3 regions of the Bacillus mesophilum genome follow, and region 1 is predicted to be linked to each of the others. Evidence: riboswitches for the same ligand, from Rfam matches in the RefSeq annotation. Region 1 holds a riboswitch; each other region holds the start of a gene.
The links. Region 1 has a riboswitch for lysine ahead of F7732_RS12475 (Na+/H+ antiporter NhaC family protein). Riboswitches for the same ligand answer to the same signal wherever they lie in the genome.
Positions count from the first base shown of each region.

Region 2: another riboswitch for lysine. It lies ahead of F7732_RS08745 (aspartate kinase); the one in region 1 lies ahead of F7732_RS12475 (Na+/H+ antiporter NhaC family protein).
Region 3: another riboswitch for lysine. It lies ahead of F7732_RS09830 (transporter substrate-binding domain-containing protein); the one in region 1 lies ahead of F7732_RS12475 (Na+/H+ antiporter NhaC family protein).

Region 1 covers NZ_WBOT01000003.1:587,743-594,103, reverse strand. Annotated here, with positions in the region: gene F7732_RS12490 (M23 family metallopeptidase) at 1-309, shown strand, start outside; gene F7732_RS12485 (MetS family NSS transporter small subunit) at 405-512, opposite strand; gene F7732_RS12480 (sodium-dependent transporter) at 512-2,023, opposite strand; gene F7732_RS12475 (Na+/H+ antiporter NhaC family protein) at 2,357-3,931, opposite strand; lysine riboswitch at 4,049-4,270, opposite strand; gene F7732_RS12470 (HD-GYP domain-containing protein) at 4,355-5,446, opposite strand; gene F7732_RS12465 (YunC family protein) at 5,725-6,027, opposite strand; gene F7732_RS12460 (DUF72 domain-containing protein) at 6,122-6,361, opposite strand, start outside.
Region 2 covers NZ_WBOT01000002.1:764,664-771,024, reverse strand. Annotated here, with positions in the region: gene F7732_RS08765 (electron transfer flavoprotein subunit beta/FixA family protein) at 1-453, shown strand, start outside; gene F7732_RS08760 (electron transfer flavoprotein subunit alpha/FixB family protein) at 488-1,465, shown strand; gene trxA (thioredoxin) at 1,795-2,109, shown strand; gene uvrC (excinuclease ABC subunit UvrC) at 2,302-4,074, shown strand; lysine riboswitch at 4,305-4,482, shown strand; gene F7732_RS08745 (aspartate kinase) at 4,703-5,932, shown strand; gene F7732_RS08740 (YslB family protein) at 6,023-6,361, opposite strand, start outside.
Region 3 covers NZ_WBOT01000003.1:11,399-17,759, forward strand. Annotated here, with positions in the region: gene rbsK (ribokinase) at 1-762, shown strand, start outside; gene F7732_RS09825 (nitroreductase family protein) at 896-1,453, shown strand; lysine riboswitch at 1,550-1,733, shown strand; gene F7732_RS09830 (transporter substrate-binding domain-containing protein) at 1,837-2,691, shown strand; gene F7732_RS09835 (amino acid ABC transporter permease) at 2,772-3,542, shown strand; gene F7732_RS09840 (amino acid ABC transporter ATP-binding protein) at 3,569-4,309, shown strand; gene F7732_RS09845 (nitroreductase family protein) at 4,824-5,444, shown strand; gene F7732_RS09850 (M20 family peptidase) at 5,484-6,361, opposite strand, start outside.

The DNA.
Region 1 (6,361 bases):
ATTGTGGAAATGAAAGGCTGGAACAAGTATGGCGGATGGCGTGTAGGCATTCGCGACATCAACAATAACTATCACTACTATGCTCATTTAAGCGGCTTTGCAAAGGATCTAAAAGTTGGACAGATTGTTGAACCCGGCTTGATGATTGGCGGTGTCGGCAGCTCTGGATATGGACCTCCTGGAACATCCGGGAAATTCCCTCCACATCTGCATTATGGAATGTACAAGGACAACGGTATATCAGAATGGTCCTATGACCCATATCCACACTTAAAGCTGTGGGAACGGCAGGAGAGAAAGAGAAAATAGAATAATTGTTGATGCAGCCCCTAGTCTAAGACAAGATTATTATTAAAAAAAGAGAGTCAATCGCCTCAGCAGGCTAATTGACTCTCTTCTATTTCCTATTTACTTTTCTTTGCTTTGGAAATGGCATTGCCTATACTTGCAGCAAGTCCTCCCCAGATAATAAGCATCCCAATGATCATTACTGTAATAGATACACCAGACATTATTGAGATACCTCCTTGTTTTCTGGAACATCAAGTTCTGTCCCTTTATTCCACTTAAGAGCCATTAAAACGAATCCTGCAATGATAGCCAATACCGCTACAGCCCAGCCTGACCAGATCAAGAAGTTAGTTGGGTAATCTCCATAGTTTTCCCGGATGTTTGTTACGATGTTTTGTATCATCATATATCCAAGCACAATAGGAGTAATAATGCCTAAGCACACTTTCCACCAGCCGCCTAATTGAATATCAGACATGCTGTTTGCATGTTTTTGGAGACTTGGCAACTCTCTTAACACCCATGCAACAATGACAACCTGCACTAATCCTGCCAGAGCAACTCCAAATTGGTTAATAAAATAATCCGCTGCATCTAAGAAGTTTAAACCTCCGCGAGTCGCAAAAATAATTGAAATTAGTGCAGAAAATCCTCCACCGAATACTACTGCTTTGTTGCGGGAGATTTTAAATTTATCCACTAAACCAGCAACAAATGTCTCAACAATTGAAATTAATGATGTCAAGCCGGCAAGCATTAAACAAAGGAAGAAAAACGCTCCGAAAATACCATTTAATGCAGGAATTTCACTTATAATTTGCGGAAAGACCATAAAGGCAAGACCAACGCCGCCTTCAACAACCTCACTGACATTTACGCCTGATTGTGAAGCCATAAAACCTAAAGCAGCGAAAACTCCAATACCTGCTAATAGCTCAACACCCGAGTTAGCAAAGCCTGTAATGAAAGCATTGTTCGTAATATCTGTCTTCTTAGGGAGATAACTTGCATAAGTAACCATAATGGCAAAACCAATTGATAAGCTAAAGAAGATCTGACCGTAAGCTGCTACCCATACAGTAGGATTTGCTATTTGGCTCCAATCTGGTGTGAAAAATGCATCTAATCCTGCTGCTGCTCCATCTAATGTTACTGCTCTAATTACGACAAATATAAATAATAATAAAAGTACAGGAATAAGTATTCTGTTGGCAGCTTCGATTCCTTTTTTAATTCCCTTAAATAGCACACCCAGAGTAATAATCCACACAATCACTAAAGGGATGAACACGCCTGGAACAATCCCGCCGAATTCTCCAGGATTTGCAACTTGCAGGTACTCTCCAACAAGGAATGATGTTGGATCATCTCCCCATTTTAAATCAAATGAGAAATATGCATACGTCATGGCCCAAGCAATAATTACTGCATAATAGGTAGAGATTACAAATGAAATTGCAACCTGCCACCAGCCTAACCATTCATATTTTTTGTTCATTCTTGCATAGGATAATGGAGCAGAGCCGCGATATTTCTGGCCAATCGTAAATTCCATTATTAATAGCGGAATTCCTGCCGTAAGAAGAGCAAATAAGTAAGGAATAAAAAAAGCTCCCCCTCCATTTTCATACGCAACTGCCGGGAAACGCCAAATGTTTCCTAAACCAACAGCTGACCCTACTGCTGCAAAAATAAAACCAGCTCTCGTTCCCCATTGAGCACGACTTTCCATAGTCTATTATACCCCCTACAATAGCCCGTATTAAATTTTCCGCAAGTTGGAAATTTTTATATTTTCAGACTATTTAATTTAATATAAATTTAGTATATATACTTTTACTACCACTGTCAAAACATTATTTGGGACATAATATTTATTTATTTTTCGTTACTAGAAAAGCAATTGCGCTCACCTTCTCTTATTCCCAGCAGTCCCAGTCCCTCCTCCTCTCAATCTATATGTATGCATATAAGAGAATTTCTTTCTGTATATTTCAGAAAATTTTAAAAATACAATAAAAAAGAAGAGCCCTCCCGCTATAGACGAGAAGACTCATGATCATGATTATTTCATCTGTGTCATGTCTAACTTGAATTTCCAAGAGCCGACAAAGGTAAATACAATCAGTAATAGAGCAATGGTGGCCAAACTTAAGATCGTACTGTCTGTAAAACCAAGGACTAGGAATCCGACACCCGATATTGCTGCTGATATTAAGGCATATGGCAGCTGTGTAAGAACATGGTCGATATGATTGCATCCTGCTCCTGTTGACGAAAGAATCGTTGTATCTGATATAGGAGAACAATGATCGCCAAAAACAGCTCCAGCTAGTACAGCTGCCATTGCAGGCAGCAGCAGGTTTATATCTGTTGCTGCAGCAATATCACCTGCAATCGGAAGTAATATTCCAAAAGAGCCCCATGAAGTTCCTGTACTGAACGCCATTACTCCCGCAATGATAAATAGAAGGAAAGGCAAAAAGGATATCTCCATATTTGAATTTTCAACAAGTCCAGCCAGGTAGGCACCTGTTTCCAGCTGACCAATTAAATCAACAATTCCCCAGGCAAATAGAAGAATATAAATAGCCGGGAGCATGGATTTGATACCGCTCCATATTCCTCTGAAAACAATCAAGCCTTCAATTCCTTTTTTTACGGTTACTTGTCTTGTAAAGAACAGCAATGTCACAATTAATCCAAATACACCACCGAGTACAAGAGATTTAGAGACATCTGTATTCTCAAATATCGTTAAAATGGTCGCATTTCCCTTTACAGCCTGATAACCAGTCCAGATCATTGCCCCAACGGTACCTGCAACTAGGGCGATAATGGGCCAGACTAAATCGCCAACTGTTCCTTTTGTACTAACCGGTAAATCTTCTTCTAATTTTCCAGGTGCAGGCTTCTCAGGGTCCATTACCTGATTATCTCTTACAGCCCGAATCTCATGCTTTTTCATTGGCCCGATCTCAAATCCTTTGATCGCTACGATAAAAACGATGGCCAGCGTTGTCCACACATATAAATTCATAGGAATCATCTGCAAAAATACCGAAAAGGCTGTATAGTCCGTTAAATTATGAGATGCAAGAATGGTACCGATTAAAGCAATAATATACGCACCCCAGCTTGAAACAGGTGATACAACACAGACAGGAGCAGATGTCGAATCAATTAAATAAGCAAGCTTTGCTCTTGAAACCTTTTGCCGATCCGTAATCGGCCGTGAAATCTGACCAACTGCAAGTGCATTAAAATAATCATCTATAAAGATAATTACCCCTAGTATGGCACCAATCATTTGTGCACCTGCCCGGGTTTTTACCCGTTTCATTGCCCATTCACCAAAAGCCCTGCTTCCTCCAGATATAGAGATGAATGCTGTAATAACCCCTAATATCAATAGGAATAAAATTATATACATATTCCATGTATTAATGCTTCCACCATCAATAAAGATTCCTTTTACGGTTTCCCATAATATAGATCCAGCTTCAAGAAAGTCCATTTCAGCAAGTATAATTGTTGCTGTAATAATCCCTACTCCTAGCGAAAGCAGCACTCTTCTCGTTAAAATAACAAGAAGTATTGCAACAAGCGGCGGAAGCAGAGAAAATATTGTATTTTCCATTATATTTTAATCCTCCTAGAAATCAATTCGGCAGAGGCATAGCAAAAGAGCACAAAATAAAAAGAGCAATGGCAGAGAATCTCTATCATCACTCTTGATAATCTATTCTTCTCCATTACGATCTGTAGCTCCCCATTGCAAGGGTCAACGAAAAGAATGCAATAAAAACTGCAAAGACTCTTCTAATCTTGCAATGACAGTGTTACCTCTCTTAAAGGTAACCCCAGCGAAATAGCCGCTGACATCAGCTATCCACTTCGGCAGCATTCCCTTTCAGCTGCTCTCTTTGTTGTCATCCTCAAACAGCTTACTAATGAATATTGCACCTCTACCCCATCGGATATGATAAGGTTCATATTCAATTAGAATAATTATATCAAAATAATAAACATTCGACAATGGAGGTCTTTTCCTCCATAAACACTAGTTCTGCCATGTTGTATCACAGCCGCTTATCATGATTGATAAGTCTTGCTTTAAATCTAGTTCATAGGCCTTAACCCTTAAACCGCTCTCTTCAAGAATCCGCACAATAGGGCGATCGCACAAACCTACATTTTGATGAATCACAACACCTTTCCTTCCATCGTTTAACTCAACAGTCATCCCGACTGGGTATAAGGCCACAGATTGCCGAAAGCTTTCAATCAGCTTTGCATCAAATAATGTGTCTGACCCTGCATATAAGATTTCCATACCTTCATGCGGAAGCATAGCTTGACGATAAATGCGATTAGATGTGACAGCATCAAAAACATCTGCGACAGCGATAATTTTGGCAAAGGGATGGATATCTTCTCCAGAAATACCTCGTGGATATCCGCTTCCATTCAAACGCTCATGATGCTGATAGGCGCAATGAGCCACAATTAATGAGACACTATGTACTCCCCGTAATAAATCGAACCCTGCTTCAGCATGTTTCTTGATTTGAAGAAACTCTTCCTCCGTTAATCTGCCGGGCTTTAACAGTATGTTCTCAGGTATCTGCATTTTCCCAACATCATGCAATATCGCACCCATACCCAGCAGCTCTAAATCCTTTTGGGAGAAGTTAAGCTGTAAACCAATCGCTAAGGAATAAAGTGTAACATTCAAAGAATGAGAAAAAATATAATGATCATATGTATACACGTCAGACATAATTGAAATGAGGTTTTGATCTCCTTTTATCTCATCCAAGAGCGTGCTGATCAGCTTGGAGAAATTCTTTGAAGCCTTATCTATAACAAAGGATTTATCTAAATTCTGGTCATTTGCTGATTGCCGAAACGTATCTTCAATCGTAAGAATTGCTTCTCGGCGCAATTTTTCCGGCAAAGTTGATTTATAAACAATATCCTTCATTCTCTCGTCCATTACATATATATATGTAATCCCCATTTTCTGCAGCCTGGATAACATTCTTCCGTCAAGCTTTACTCCTTTATTTAAAAGGATTTTGCCTTTATCATTATATATGGATTTCCCTAGTACACTGCCAATTTTGGCAGATTTTGTTGACACTAATCTCATGAAAAAACCTCTTTTTCATCTATAAGTTATCCATTCTAATTCTACTCTTCGCTTATATCCATCAATATTTTACATGTTTGCCCATATTATTCAAGTTTGAGCATTCCAAAGCAGGAATTTAGTCTTAATCATATATTATCATTCCTCCAGCAGCTAGCAAAAGAAAATTTATAAATTATCTATTTTTCTCTTCCATGGAGATTGAATCTTAATTATCAGTATATAGCCTGCTAAAAAAGCTGAGACTGCATATAGCAATCTCAGCTTCTATATGTTATTTATATCATTTTTAAAAGAGCGTCTCTGCCTGTCATGCCTTTCTTAATTCCAAGGTTTTCAGCTTCATATGTGACAGATTCAAGCGGCGCTTCAATTAATTGTTCAATCGTCTTTACACCAACAGCTCTTCCTGCAATCACTTTTCGATCTTTAAGCTTTTCATTTAAAAGTGCCACATCTAATGCTCCGCACATGATATACCCTTTATCATTTGTAACTACAAGTAAATTTGTTTTAGGAAGTTCCACCGATACACTTAAGAATGTATGGCCATCAATCTCTATAGGACTTAAGTTCATCATATCTTGCCCCACTCCTTTCCTTACACCATATGATGGTACAAGAAAAAAAGTGTAGAACCTGGGAAATCTCCTATGAAGGCCTACTTACCAGCCACTAAAATAAATCGAGCTGCCTTGGTGCTAAGCAGCTATATTCAATGCCAAGCATATCAATGAACTGCTTAGCATTATCAGCAGCATCTCCGCCGGAGTTATTATTAAACAATACATAAATTTGCTCACAATTCTGTTCTAGTGTTCGAATATACTCAGCCCATTGTGCAAGCTCTTCTTTATTATAGTTATACAAATAACGTACCTCACGCCAATTATCATGATTCTTCTTTTGCCAGCC
Region 2 (6,361 bases), on a different contig from region 1:
AAGGAAGCAGATTTAATCCTGGCAGGAAATGTGGCAATTGACGGCGGATCTGGTCAGGTTGGACCGAGGGTGGCTGACCTCTTGGATATCCCCTATATTACTACCATAACGAAACTTGAAATTGATGGGACAAATGTAAGCGTTGTCCGAGATGTTGAAGGAGATTCTGAAGTGATTGAAACATCTCTTCCTTTATTGGTTACAGCTCAACAAGGCTTGAATGAACCTCGTTACCCTTCGCTGCCAGGGATTATGAAAGCGAAGAAAAAACCTTTGGACGAATTGGAGCTGGATGATTTAGATCTTGATGAGGATGACGTAGAGCCGAAAACAAAAACAATTGAAGTGTACCTGCCTCCTAAAAAGGAAGCTGGAAAAATTCTTGAAGGCGAATTGCAAGATCAAGTAAAAGAACTTGTACAGCTTCTTCATAACGAAGCAAAAGTCGTTTAATTAAACGTAAAATAAAACGCAGGAGGTTAACATAATGAGCAGAAAAGTTTTGGTATTAGGTGAAGTAAGAGATCATTCTTTGCGTAATGTCACATTTGAAGCAATCGCCGCAGCAAAGCAGGCTGCAGAAGGCGGCGAAGTGGTCGGATTATTAATCGGTGATTCTGTAAGCGCTTTATCAAATGAGTTAATTCACTTTGGTGCAGACCGCGTACTAACGGTTGAACATGAATTGCTAAAGCAATATACTTCAGATGGCTTTTCACAAGCATTAATGGCGGCAGTGGATGCTGAAAGTCCAGACGGCATTATCCTGGGGCATACTGCATTAGGAAAAGACCTTGCACCTAAGATTGCAGCAAAGCTTCAATCCGGATTAATCTCTGATGTTACGCAGATTGAAGAAGCAGGCGGAAATATTGTCTTTACACGGCCAATTTATTCAGGCAAAGCCTTTGAAAAGAAAATTGTAACAGACGGTCTTATCTTCGCAACGATTAGACCTAACAATATTGCTCCTCTTGAGAAGGATGAAACAAGATCAGGAGAAACATCAGCTTTATCTGTTGATATAAAAGATCTTCGCTCCATTATTAAAGAGGTTGTCCGCAAGGCAAGTGAAGGAGTAGATCTTTCAGAAGCAAAAGTGGTTATTGCAGGCGGCCGCGGAGTGAAAAGCGAAGAAGGCTTTGAGCCGCTAAAAGAGCTCGCACAGGTCCTTAACGGTGCCATTGGTGCATCACGGGGAGCTTGTGATGCAGAGTATTGTGATTATTCACTGCAAATTGGCCAGACAGGAAAAGTCGTAACACCTGATTTGTATATTGCTTGCGGTATTTCAGGAGCAATCCAGCATTTAGCGGGAATGTCGAACTCTAAAGTGATCGTTGCCATTAATAAAGATCCTGAAGCCAATATTTTTAAAGTTGCGGATTATGGCATTGTTGGCGATCTTTTTGAAGTCGTACCGATGCTGACAGAAGAGTTTAAGAAGATCTTAGTAAACGCGTAACAAAATCATTGAAACAGACGGATCCAACTGCTATCAAAGGTAAAGCAGCAGCTGTCTGTTTCTTTTTATTAAAATATTGATCCTGCTTTCATGCTGCTTTGCAATTGAATGGAGCGTGCGGGAATTCCAGGAGATGCAAAGAGATTATTTACTCTTGCATATCAAGATAACATATCATAAAAACAACCATGTCTGCGAAAAAGCAATCATGAATAATCCAATGAAATTGAGGGTATAGTACCAACGAGCAAATTGTTCGCTTCATATGGTGTTAAATGGTATACTCTCGATATGTTATGAATTAGTTGAATTGATTAGGAGGCATATAAATGGCTATTACACATGCAACAGATCAAAACTTTACTGAAGAAACAGGTTCAGGTTTAGTACTTGCAGATTTCTGGGCTCCATGGTGCGGACCTTGTAAAATGATTGCTCCAGTTCTTGAAGAGCTTGACGGAGAAATGGGCGATAAAGTAAAGATCGTTAAAATCGACGTAGATGAAAACCAAGAAACTGCTGGTAAATTCGGCGTAATGAGTATTCCTACATTAATCGTTCTTAAAGACGGTGAAGTAGTAGATAAAGTAGTTGGCTTCCAGCCAAAAGAAGCATTATCTGAGCTTCTTTCCAAGCATGCATAATTAGCATATTTGGATTTTGATGTTTTTTTAAATCAGCTTCTTCAATCAGATCTGTCCTGATGCAATGATGAAGAGTGCATCTTACTATAATCATTGCTGCAGGAAAGCAGATAATGAGTGTAATGATAGTTGATCCCCGGCTTCTTCCTGAAGGCCGGGGTTTTTACTTCCCTTTCGAGGATGTGTTTGACGATGAATGACATCATTAAAAATAAATTAATGATTTTGCCTGCACAGCCAGGGTGCTATTTAATGAAGGACAGGCAAGGCACTATTATTTATGTGGGCAAAGCGAAAGTATTAAAAAACAGAGTCAGATCATATTTTACTGGCTCACATGATGGAAAAACGCTGCGCCTTGTTAACGAAATTGAGGACTTTGAATATATTGTCACATCTTCCGACATGGAAGCGCTGATTCTTGAGCTCAATTTAATAAAAAAGCATGATCCTAAATACAATGTCATGCTAAAGGATGATAAAACTTACCCATTTATTAAATTAACTGCTGAAAGACATCCGCGCCTTATTACGACAAGAAAAGTGAAAAAAGACAAAGGCAAATATTTTGGTCCATATCCAAATGTTCATGCAGCAAACGAAACAAAAAAGCTGCTCGATCGCATTTATCCGCTTCGGAAATGTGCTACCCTACCTGACCGCGTATGCCTGTATTATCATTTAGGACAATGCCTGGCTCCATGTGTGAAGGAAGTGGATCAGCAGCAATATCGGACAATGACAGAGGAAATTACCCGCTTTTTAAATGGCGGTTATAAAGATATAAAGAAAGAACTAACAGAAAAAATGGCGGCTGCGGCCGAAGATCTTGATTTTGAGCGTGCAAAAGAGTATAGAGACAAAATCGCTCATATTGATGCAACGATGGAAAAGCAAAAAATGACAATGACGGACTTCACCGATCGTGATGTCTTTGGTTATGCTGTTGATAAAGGCTGGATGTGTGTACAAGTCTTTTTTATCCGCCAAGGCAAGCTGATTGAAAGGGATGTCTCTATGTTTCCCATTCATAACGAACCTGAGGAAGAAATCCTTACGTTTCTCGGCCAATTTTACATGAAAGCAAATCATTTTAAGCCAAAGGAAATTTTAGCACCATCTTCTGTTAATGGCGAAATGGCAGAAAAGCTACTTGGTGTAAAAGTATTGAATCCGCAGCGGGGTCAAAAGAAGGATTTGGTTTCATTAGCTTATAAAAATGCCAAAATCGCGCTGCAGGAAAAGTTTTCTCTCATTGAACGTGATGAAGACCGGACGATTAAGGCAGTGGAGAGTTTGGGTGAACAGCTTGGAATCTATACGCCGCATCGGATTGAAGCATTTGATAACTCAAACATTCAAGGTGCAGATCCGGTATCTGCCATGATCGTTTTTATTGACGGAAAACCGGCGAAACGGGAGTACCGCAAGTATAAAATTAAAACCGTTCAAGGACCTGACGATTATGAATCCATGCGTGAAGCGGTTCGCAGAAGGTATACTCGTGTATTAAAAGAAGAGCTGCCTTTGCCGGATCTGCTTATTATTGATGGAGGAAAAGGTCATGTTGAAGCGGTCAGAGATGTACTTGAAAATGAGCTGGGTCTTGATTTGCCGCTGGCCGGACTCGTTAAAGATGAAAAACACCGAACATCACAGCTGTTGTTTGGGAATCCTCTGGAAATAGTTGCGCTTGCCCGCAATAGCCAGGAATTTTATTTGCTGCAGCGAATCCAGGATGAAGTCCACCGCTTTGCCATCACGTTCCATCGCCAGTTAAGAGGAAAAGGTACATTCCAATCCATGCTTGATGACATTGCTGGAATCGGTGAAAAGCGCAAAAAGCAACTCCTAAAGACATTTGGCTCAGTAAAAAAAATGAAGGAAGCTTCTGCAGATGATTTCCGCCAATTGGGAATTCCTGCTAATGTAGCAGAAGAACTCGTAAAGAAACTAAGTGAATAGCGTTGTCATCATATAGACAATATGCTATACTTGGACCAACTTTCATATTCACTCACTTTTTTATACTTTCTGAAAGTATAAATTTATAGACTTAGAACAGTGACTAGCTGCTGTGCTTAGCCCATCTTGGGGTATAAGCTGAACTGTCCAGAGGGTTATAGACAATCTTCTAGCCAGCTCGGTTTTTGCTTATCGGGGTTTTGCAAGGCGCTTCCGCTTTCTTAGCGTAAAGTGAAGGTAGAGGTGCAAGCTTCATCAGTAACAGCTTTGAGGAGAATGAGCTCCGACGATTTGCTGTGAAAGGGAATGTTTGCCGAAGCAGGGGGAGACTCATCACTCACCATGCTGGTCTTGCATTGAATAAATGCCGGATTGTCAAGACACTAGTCTTGGAGAGCTATCTCACTGTGTGCACGTATTTTTTGTATACGTTTGACTACACAGCAATGAGATAATTCTCATTGCTTTTTTGTTTTGTCAGCATCTTTCAGAAGAAATAGGGAATCGAATAACTAGCATTTTTCATACAAATCTGCAAAAAAGAGAAGAATACAAAAATCATTCTTCTTACTGAGACAAAACAAAATGGCAAAGGGAAATCATCATAGTCGGAAGGAAGGGTATTCAAATGGGTTTAATTGTGCAAAAGTTTGGGGGAACTTCGGTCGGCAGCGTCGATAAAATTCAAAATGCTGCAAACCGGGTCATTGAAGAAAAAAATAGGGGTAACGATGTTGTCGTTGTGGTCTCAGCGATGGGAAAGACAACAGATCAGCTTGTTGGCATGGCAAAAGAAATTACGTCCTCCCCCAGCAAAAGAGAAATGGATATGCTCTTAACAACCGGGGAACAAGTGACAATCTCGCTGTTAAGCATGGCTTTAATTTCTAAAGGTCATCCGGCCGTTTCAATGACAGGCTGGCAGGCAGGTGTTGAGACAGAAGAAATTCATGGAAATGCAAGAATCTTAAATATTGATAGTGATAAAATTCAAAAGGAAATTCAGCAAGGCAAAATTGTGATTGTGGCCGGCTTTCAAGGTGCTACCTCAGAAGGAGAAATCACTACTCTGGGCAGGGGCGGATCTGATACAACAGCCGTTGCACTTGCAGCAGCGCTAAAAGCTGATAAATGTGATATATATACAGACGTGACAGGGGTATTTACAACAGATCCCCGTTACATAAAGAATGCCCGCAAGCTTCTATCCGTTTCTTATGACGAAATGCTGGAACTTGCCAATTTAGGAGCCGGAGTTCTGCACCCAAGAGCGGTTGAATTCGCGAAAAACTACGGAGTTTCTTTAGAAGTAAGATCAAGCATGGAAAAAGAACAAGGAACAACGATTGAGGAGGAAGTTAAAATGGAGCAAAATTTAGTTGTACGCGGAGTTGCGTTTGAAGATGAAATCACAAGAGTATCTGTCATCGGGCTTCCAAGCAGCCTTGGCGGATTATCTACCATTTTCTCAGCACTAGCCAATGATCATATCAATGTGGATATCATTATTCAGAGTATGACGGAAGGCGAAACTTCTTCGCTGTCTTTCTCCATTAAAAATGAAGATTTAACAGAGACTGTTAAAGTGCTTGAGAGAAATCGTGATCAGCTTCAATATGATCGAATTGAATGGGAATCTGGCTTGGCAAAAGTTTCAATCGTAGGCTCAGGCATGATTTCAAATCCAGGGGTAGCAGCAGAAATGTTTGATGTGCTTGCTCAGAACGAAATTTTAGTCAAAATGGTCAGTACATCTGAGATTAAAGTTTCAGCTGTCGTAGAACAAGTGAAAATGCTTCCTGCCGTTGAAGTGCTTCATGATGCGTTTCAGCTATCTGCCAATTCAGTGAAAGCATAAGAATAACAGTAAAAAAGAAGAAGCTACTTTTATTCGAGAGCTTCTTCTTTTCCGCATAATTCAGTATCAATACCGCAAATTATAGAAAACTTAGATGGTATCCTTTTTATCCCACTTAACAGTAAAAAGAACTTTTCCTTTTCTTTTCTTAGGATGTTCGAACGCTTCACATATGTACCCTTTTTGCTGTTCGATCTGTTCAGCAATAAAACCCGCTTCAAGCTGAAAGGCACAATCTTCATCGTTTTTACAGCGAGCGCTGATGATTGCGCTTGATAATTCTAAGTCCAACTCATTTTTTGATTCGTTCAAGAGCATTAGATTGCCCCAGCCTGCGCTGGAGAAAAAAGAAATCATTTCATCTATCGAAGCCAATGGGTATTTTCGTGCCAATCTTTTGCCTGCCCAATATAAAATACCGGGAGCTTC
Region 3 (6,361 bases), 580 kb from region 1:
ACAGTGCCAGGAGGAAAGGGTGCTAATCAGGCGGTTGCGGCAGCAAAACTGGGAGCGCCAGTAAAAATGATTGGCTGTGTGGGAGACGATTTATTTGGTGAACAATATATAAACCATTTAAAAGGCCATCAGATTGATATAAAGCATATTCGCAGGCTGAAGAATGAAAAAACGGGGATAGCCAGTATTACAGTTTGGAATAACGATAATAAAATTATAGTAGTGCCTGGAGCGAATAAGAGAATTACACCAGAAATAGTTGAGTCGCATAGAGAAGAGATTTTAAAGAGCAGCTGGCTTCTGCTTCAGTTTGAAATTCCGCTTGAATCGGTAGAAAGAGCATTAGAAATAGCTGCTGAAGGCAATGTAAATGTGATCGTCAATCCTGCTCCTTATCATGACATACCAGAAAAATGGCTTGGTAAAATCACTTATATTACGCCAAATGAAGCGGAGGCTAACCAGCTGTTTTCAGCATTTGCAAACAGAGAGAATCTTCTCTCAAAGCTGGTTATCACGAAAGGAAAAGACGGTGCGGAGTATTTTGATCAAGGAGAAAGAGTCTCGATACCTGCATTAAAAGTGGATGCAATTGATACCACAGGAGCAGGGGATACATTTACCGGTGCTTTAGCAGTTGCCCTTTCTGAGGGCTTGCCTTTAAAAGAATCCTGCCAATTTGCCGTTAAAGCAGCAGGTCTTTCTGTAACAAAACTTGGTGCCCAGGCAGGAATGCCAAGCAGGTCGGATTTGAATAAGTAGATCATAATAGATAAATCAGTCAAGATGAATTAATCACAGTACCACACCCCCAAAAGATCGCTTAAATTGCCTAAAAGATCAATTTAAATTACGCTTATAAGAAGAGGGGAATAATGAGAGAGGATGAGGAGAAATGCAGCAAAGTATTGACCAATTGATTAAAGGAAGACGCTCCATCAAGAAGTTTCAGGAGAAGCCAGTAGATCTGGAGGAAATCATTGACTTGCTGGAGATAGCAAAATGGGCGCCAAATCACAAAATGACGGAGCCATGGCGTTTTCTTTTATATAGCGGGGAAGGAAAAGAAAAATTTATAGAAGCTTTTAAAGCAACTCAAGGCACAGGAGAGGAAGCGGCAGAAAAGGCAGCAAAAAAAGCAGCGTATTTCCGATCAATTCCCATACATCTAGTCGTCATTATGCCTGAAGATCCTCGTCAAAAAACATGGGACGAAGATTACGGTGCCGTTTCGGCATTTATTCAAAACTTCCAGCTTGCAGCGTGGGCTAGAGGAATTGGCATGATTTGGCGTACAAATGACTGGATTTACAATCCGGTGTTCCGTGAAAAGGTGGGTGTGCAGCCAGGTGAAAAGATCGTTGGCACATTGATGATCGGATATGCTGAGCATGTGCCGGAAGCCAAACCGAGGACCTCTATCAGGGAAAAGCTTGAAATTATAACAGAGTAGATGTTCAGTATATATTGTCAATATTTGCTTAGTTGACAGAACTATATGTTTTATTGTAGCCTATGATTATATGAAAATTGAATAAACCTCACTTTTCGGTGAGGTAGAGGTGCGGTATTTAATAGTTTTTAGTTGAGCGTGAGCAGCGATGATGCTAAAAAGAAGGAAATCCCGCCGAAGTGTGCAATATGCTCAAGTATTGGATGCTGGGTCTGCAGTTAAGAGCTGCAGGACTGTCTCGGTAAACTTCCCGGTTTACTCGAGGTGTGCTATCTCTTTAAGGGAAAAGTGGAGGATTTAGGCTAACTATGTATACAAAGACCTGAGTTCATCTCAGGTCTTTTTTGTTTTTTATTAAAAGAAAAAATGGGGGCCAGAAAAATATGAGAAAAAAATTATCGTTTTTAAGTGTATTGGCACTTGCGGCAGTATTGCTTTTAGCAGGGTGCGGAACTAGCTCAGATGAGGGTTCTGCGGGATCAGGATCAGAGTCTGATACGGAGAAGGATGTATTCCGTGTAGGTCTTGAAGCAGGTTATGCACCTTTTAACTGGACACAAATGGATGATGCAAATGGCGGTGTGAAAATTGATGGAAACGCTGAATTTGCAGGCGGCTATGATGTAGAAATTGCGAAAAAAATCGCTGAGGGCTTAGGGAAAGAGCTAGTGATCGTTAAAACGGAGTGGGATGGTCTTGTACCTGCCTTAACTTCTGATAAAATTGATGCAATTATCGCAGGGATGTCACCAACTGAAGAAAGAAAGCAAACAATCGATTTCTCAGACAACTATTATAAATCCGACCTTGTCATGGTAGTGAAAAAAGGCGGAGACTATGAAAATGCCACTTCTATTCAAGATTTCAGCGGTGCAAAAGTAACGGCTCAATTGAATACGTTCCATTACTCAGTTATTGAACAAATTGATGGCGTTGAACAGCAGCCGGCAATGGATAACTTCCCTGCTATGCGTGTTGCGCTAGAATCTGGCGTAATTGACGGCTATGTTTCCGAGCGTCCTGAAGGTGTGAGTGCTTCTTCTGCAAATGAAAACTTTGCAATGGTTGAATTTACAGAAGGCTTTGAAACATCTGAGGACGATACAGCTATTGCTGTAGGTGTTGCAAAAGACAGCGAGCTAACTGAAAAGATCAATGAAATTTTAGCAGGAATCTCTGAAGAAGAGCGTGTAGAAATTATGGATGAGGCGATTAAAAATCAGCCAGCAGCTAACTAATAACGCTGCACGGCCGGCTGCATGACATTACATGTAGCCGGCTTCTTTTTTGACATATTCATTAAAAAAGGAGGATCACCATGAGTCTCGATTGGATGATACAAATCATACAGTCAAACTGGCCGATGTTTTTGCGCGGAGCTGGTTGGACGTTAGTCATCGCTTTAACAGGAACGATTATTGGATCGCTCATTGGTTTGCTGGCAGGAGTAGTTCGAACAATACCTGCTCCTGAAAAAGGAATAAAAAAGAATCTGCTTAAACTGATCAATGCCATTTTAACCATTTATATTGAATTTTTCCGCGGCACGCCAATGATTGTACAGGCAATGGTCATTTTTTATGGCTCTGCACTTGCCTTTAATTTTCATATGAACCCGATTATTGCGGGTATTGTGGTAGTAGGAATTAATACAGGTGCATATATGGCTGAAATTGTGCGCGGAGGCATTATTTCGGTCGATAAAGGCCAATATGAAGCGGCGCAGGCGATCGGCATGAATCATTTGCAGACCATGATACATGTAGTTATGCCGCAAGTAATCCGCAATATTTTGCCGGCAACAGGGAACCAATTCATTATTAATATTAAAGACACGGCTGTATTAAGTGTTATTTCTGTAACAGAATTATTTTTCCAGACGAAAACGGTGGCGGGCAATAATTTCCGCTATTTCGAATCATTCTTTGTCGCGTGTATCATTTACTTTATTATGACGTTTGCGATTACTCTCATCCTGCGCTACTTTGAACGCAAACTCGAGGGACCGGATAACTACACTGTTATCGGCAATAACTTGCATGTTGAAACAGCAGAAGATATGAAAAAGAAAGCCAATAAAGGGATGTAATTTCTTGACTGAGAGGAGGAACATATATGGAAACAATCATTGAAATCCAGCGCTTAAGCAAATCATTTGGTTCGCATGAGGTTTTAAAGGATATTCATTTTTCTGTGGAAAAAGGTGAAGTTGTTACAATTATCGGCTCTTCAGGCTCGGGAAAATCAACACTGTTGCGCTGTGTAAATTTACTTGAAAAGCCAAGCGGCGGTCAGATTATCTATAATGGAGAAAATATCTTGGACGACCGTCATGATATCCACCAATACCGCCGAAAGCTTGGGATGGTTTTTCAGCAATTTAACTTGTTTAATAATCATGATGTATTAAATAACTGTATGGTCGGACAAATAAAGGTATTAAAGCGTTCAAAGGAAGAAGCGGAACAAATTGCACGCAAATACTTGCGTGTTGTAGGGATGGAAAATTACATTAATGCCAAGCCGCGCCACTTATCAGGCGGACAAAAGCAGCGTGTTGCTATCGCACGTGCCCTTTCAATGGAACCAGATGTAATGCTTTTCGATGAACCGACATCTGCGTTAGATCCTGAAATGGTTGGCGAAGTATTAAAAATTATGAAAGAGCTCGCCGGAACAGGCTTAACCATGTTAATCGTTACACATGAAATGGAATTCGCTAGAGAAGTCTCTGACCGTGTTGTATTTATGGACAAAGGCGTCATCGCGGAAGAAGGACCTCCAGAAAAAATCTTTAACAATCCTGACCAGGAGCGTACAAGAGAGTTCTTAAAAAGGACATTGAAGACTGTATAAGATGTTGGAGAAAAGACTTGGACATAAGTATTCAGCCTTAGTTATACATCCGGATGATTAGAAAACAACATTTTCTAATCATTCGGTTTTTTATTTGTTAATTGATCATATATCATTCAAACATGAGTGAAATGGAGCGGAGGCCTCGACTCCTGGGGGCTGAAGAGCAAAGGGTGAGACCCCGCTGGAACGGAGTGACGAGGAGGCTCAGCTTGCTCCCCGCGGAAAGCGAGGGTCCGAAGCGCAATGGAACGTTCTTGTATAAATATGCAAATAATTCAATAGTTTCCTATCAAACATAATTATTTTCCTAATAAACTTATTGAATTTCCTATCAAAACCAGTGGATTTCCTATTACTTTCCCCATTGAGCACTTTTTTTGACCACTATAGGGAAAGAATATATATTGGAATTATTAAACATTGACCTATCAAGGATCAAAATAACACACTGCTTGGGGAGTTATCAAACAACGTTTGCAGCCTGGAAATTAAACATAAGGAGAGAATTGTTATGACCCATTTTATGGATGTTTTAAAAGGCAGAAGATCAATTCGAAAATATGATCCTGAGGTGAAAATCAGCCGGGAAGAGATGGAGGAAATTTTAACAGAAGCAAGCTTAGCTCCTTCATCCCTTAATTTGCAGCCTTGGCGCTTTCTTGTGATTGAAAGCCCGGAAGCAAAGGCAAAGCTTGCGCCGCTTGCTAAATTTAATCAATCACAAGTGCAAACGTCTTCTGCGGTGATTGCAGTATTCGCTGATCTGCAGAGTCATACGTATGCGGAAGAAATCTTCACAAAATCAGTTGAATTTGGCATTATGCCTGAGGAAGTAAAGGAGCGCCAAATTCAATCAATCTCAAAAATTTATTCCACATTGCCAGAGCAAATCAATAAAGAGCTTACGCTTGTTGATAGCGGTCTGGTTTCTATGCAGCTTATGCTTGCAGCAAAAGCGCATGGTTATGACACGAACCCAATCGGCGGCTTTGAAAAGGATCAAATTGCTGAAGCGTTTGATATGGATAAGGACAGATATGTACCAATTATGCTTATTTCAATTGGTAAAGCAGATGAAGAAGGATACCAATCTTACCGTCTGCCTGTCGATACAATCGCACAATGGAAATAAAAAACTGCCCAAGAATGATCAGACATTCTTGGGCAGTTTTTATTTTCGATCACTTTCCTTCATAACCTCCATATAAAAAGCAATAGCATTCAAATAATTATCAATGCTGACATGTTCATTTGTGCCATGCATCCTTGTTAAATCCTCTGAGGTGATGAGAACGGGCAGAAAACGGTACGTATTATCAGCGATACGGTCATAATGCTTTGCGTCTGATCCGGCAAACATTAAGTATGGAACCATAACAGCATCGCTGTAGACATTGCGGGCAGCCTGCTGGATGGTTTGAAACTGCCAGCTGTCTGTAGAAGACACGCTAGTTGCTTCACTGCCTGATACCGACACAGAAATCTCATCATCATCAATGGTTTCTTCAATAAACTTTTTCACATCCTCAAGCGATTCGCCTGGCATGACACGAAGATTAATAATGGCCGTCGCCTGTTCAGGCAGCGCATTATATTGTTCACCAGCCTGGAAAACCGTTGGTGCAATGGTCGTTCGAATTAATGCGGCAGTAGCTGGCTGTTTTAGTAAAATGGATTCAATGATCGGTTCAAAAATAAACTTGTTTGCAAACACATATCGCATTCCAAAACTCATTTCTGGTGCGGCAAATTCAAATAAGGTTTCACCTGGACCGCGCAAATCTGCGTTAAATTGAGTATTCTCAAGCTTTGCAATCGCACTGGCGACTCGGCCGATATTGGTATGATCCTTTGGCTGAGAAGAGTGCCCTCCGCTTCCGGAAATCGTCAGTTCAGCAGTAGCCGAACCCTTTTCAGACACACCTACCACACCAACAGGCTGTTCAACGCCAGGAACCATATTTTCCACGATCGCTCCGCCTTCATCAAGAACAAAATCAAATGACACTCCTCGTTCTTCAAGCAGATCGACAATCGCAGCGGCACCTT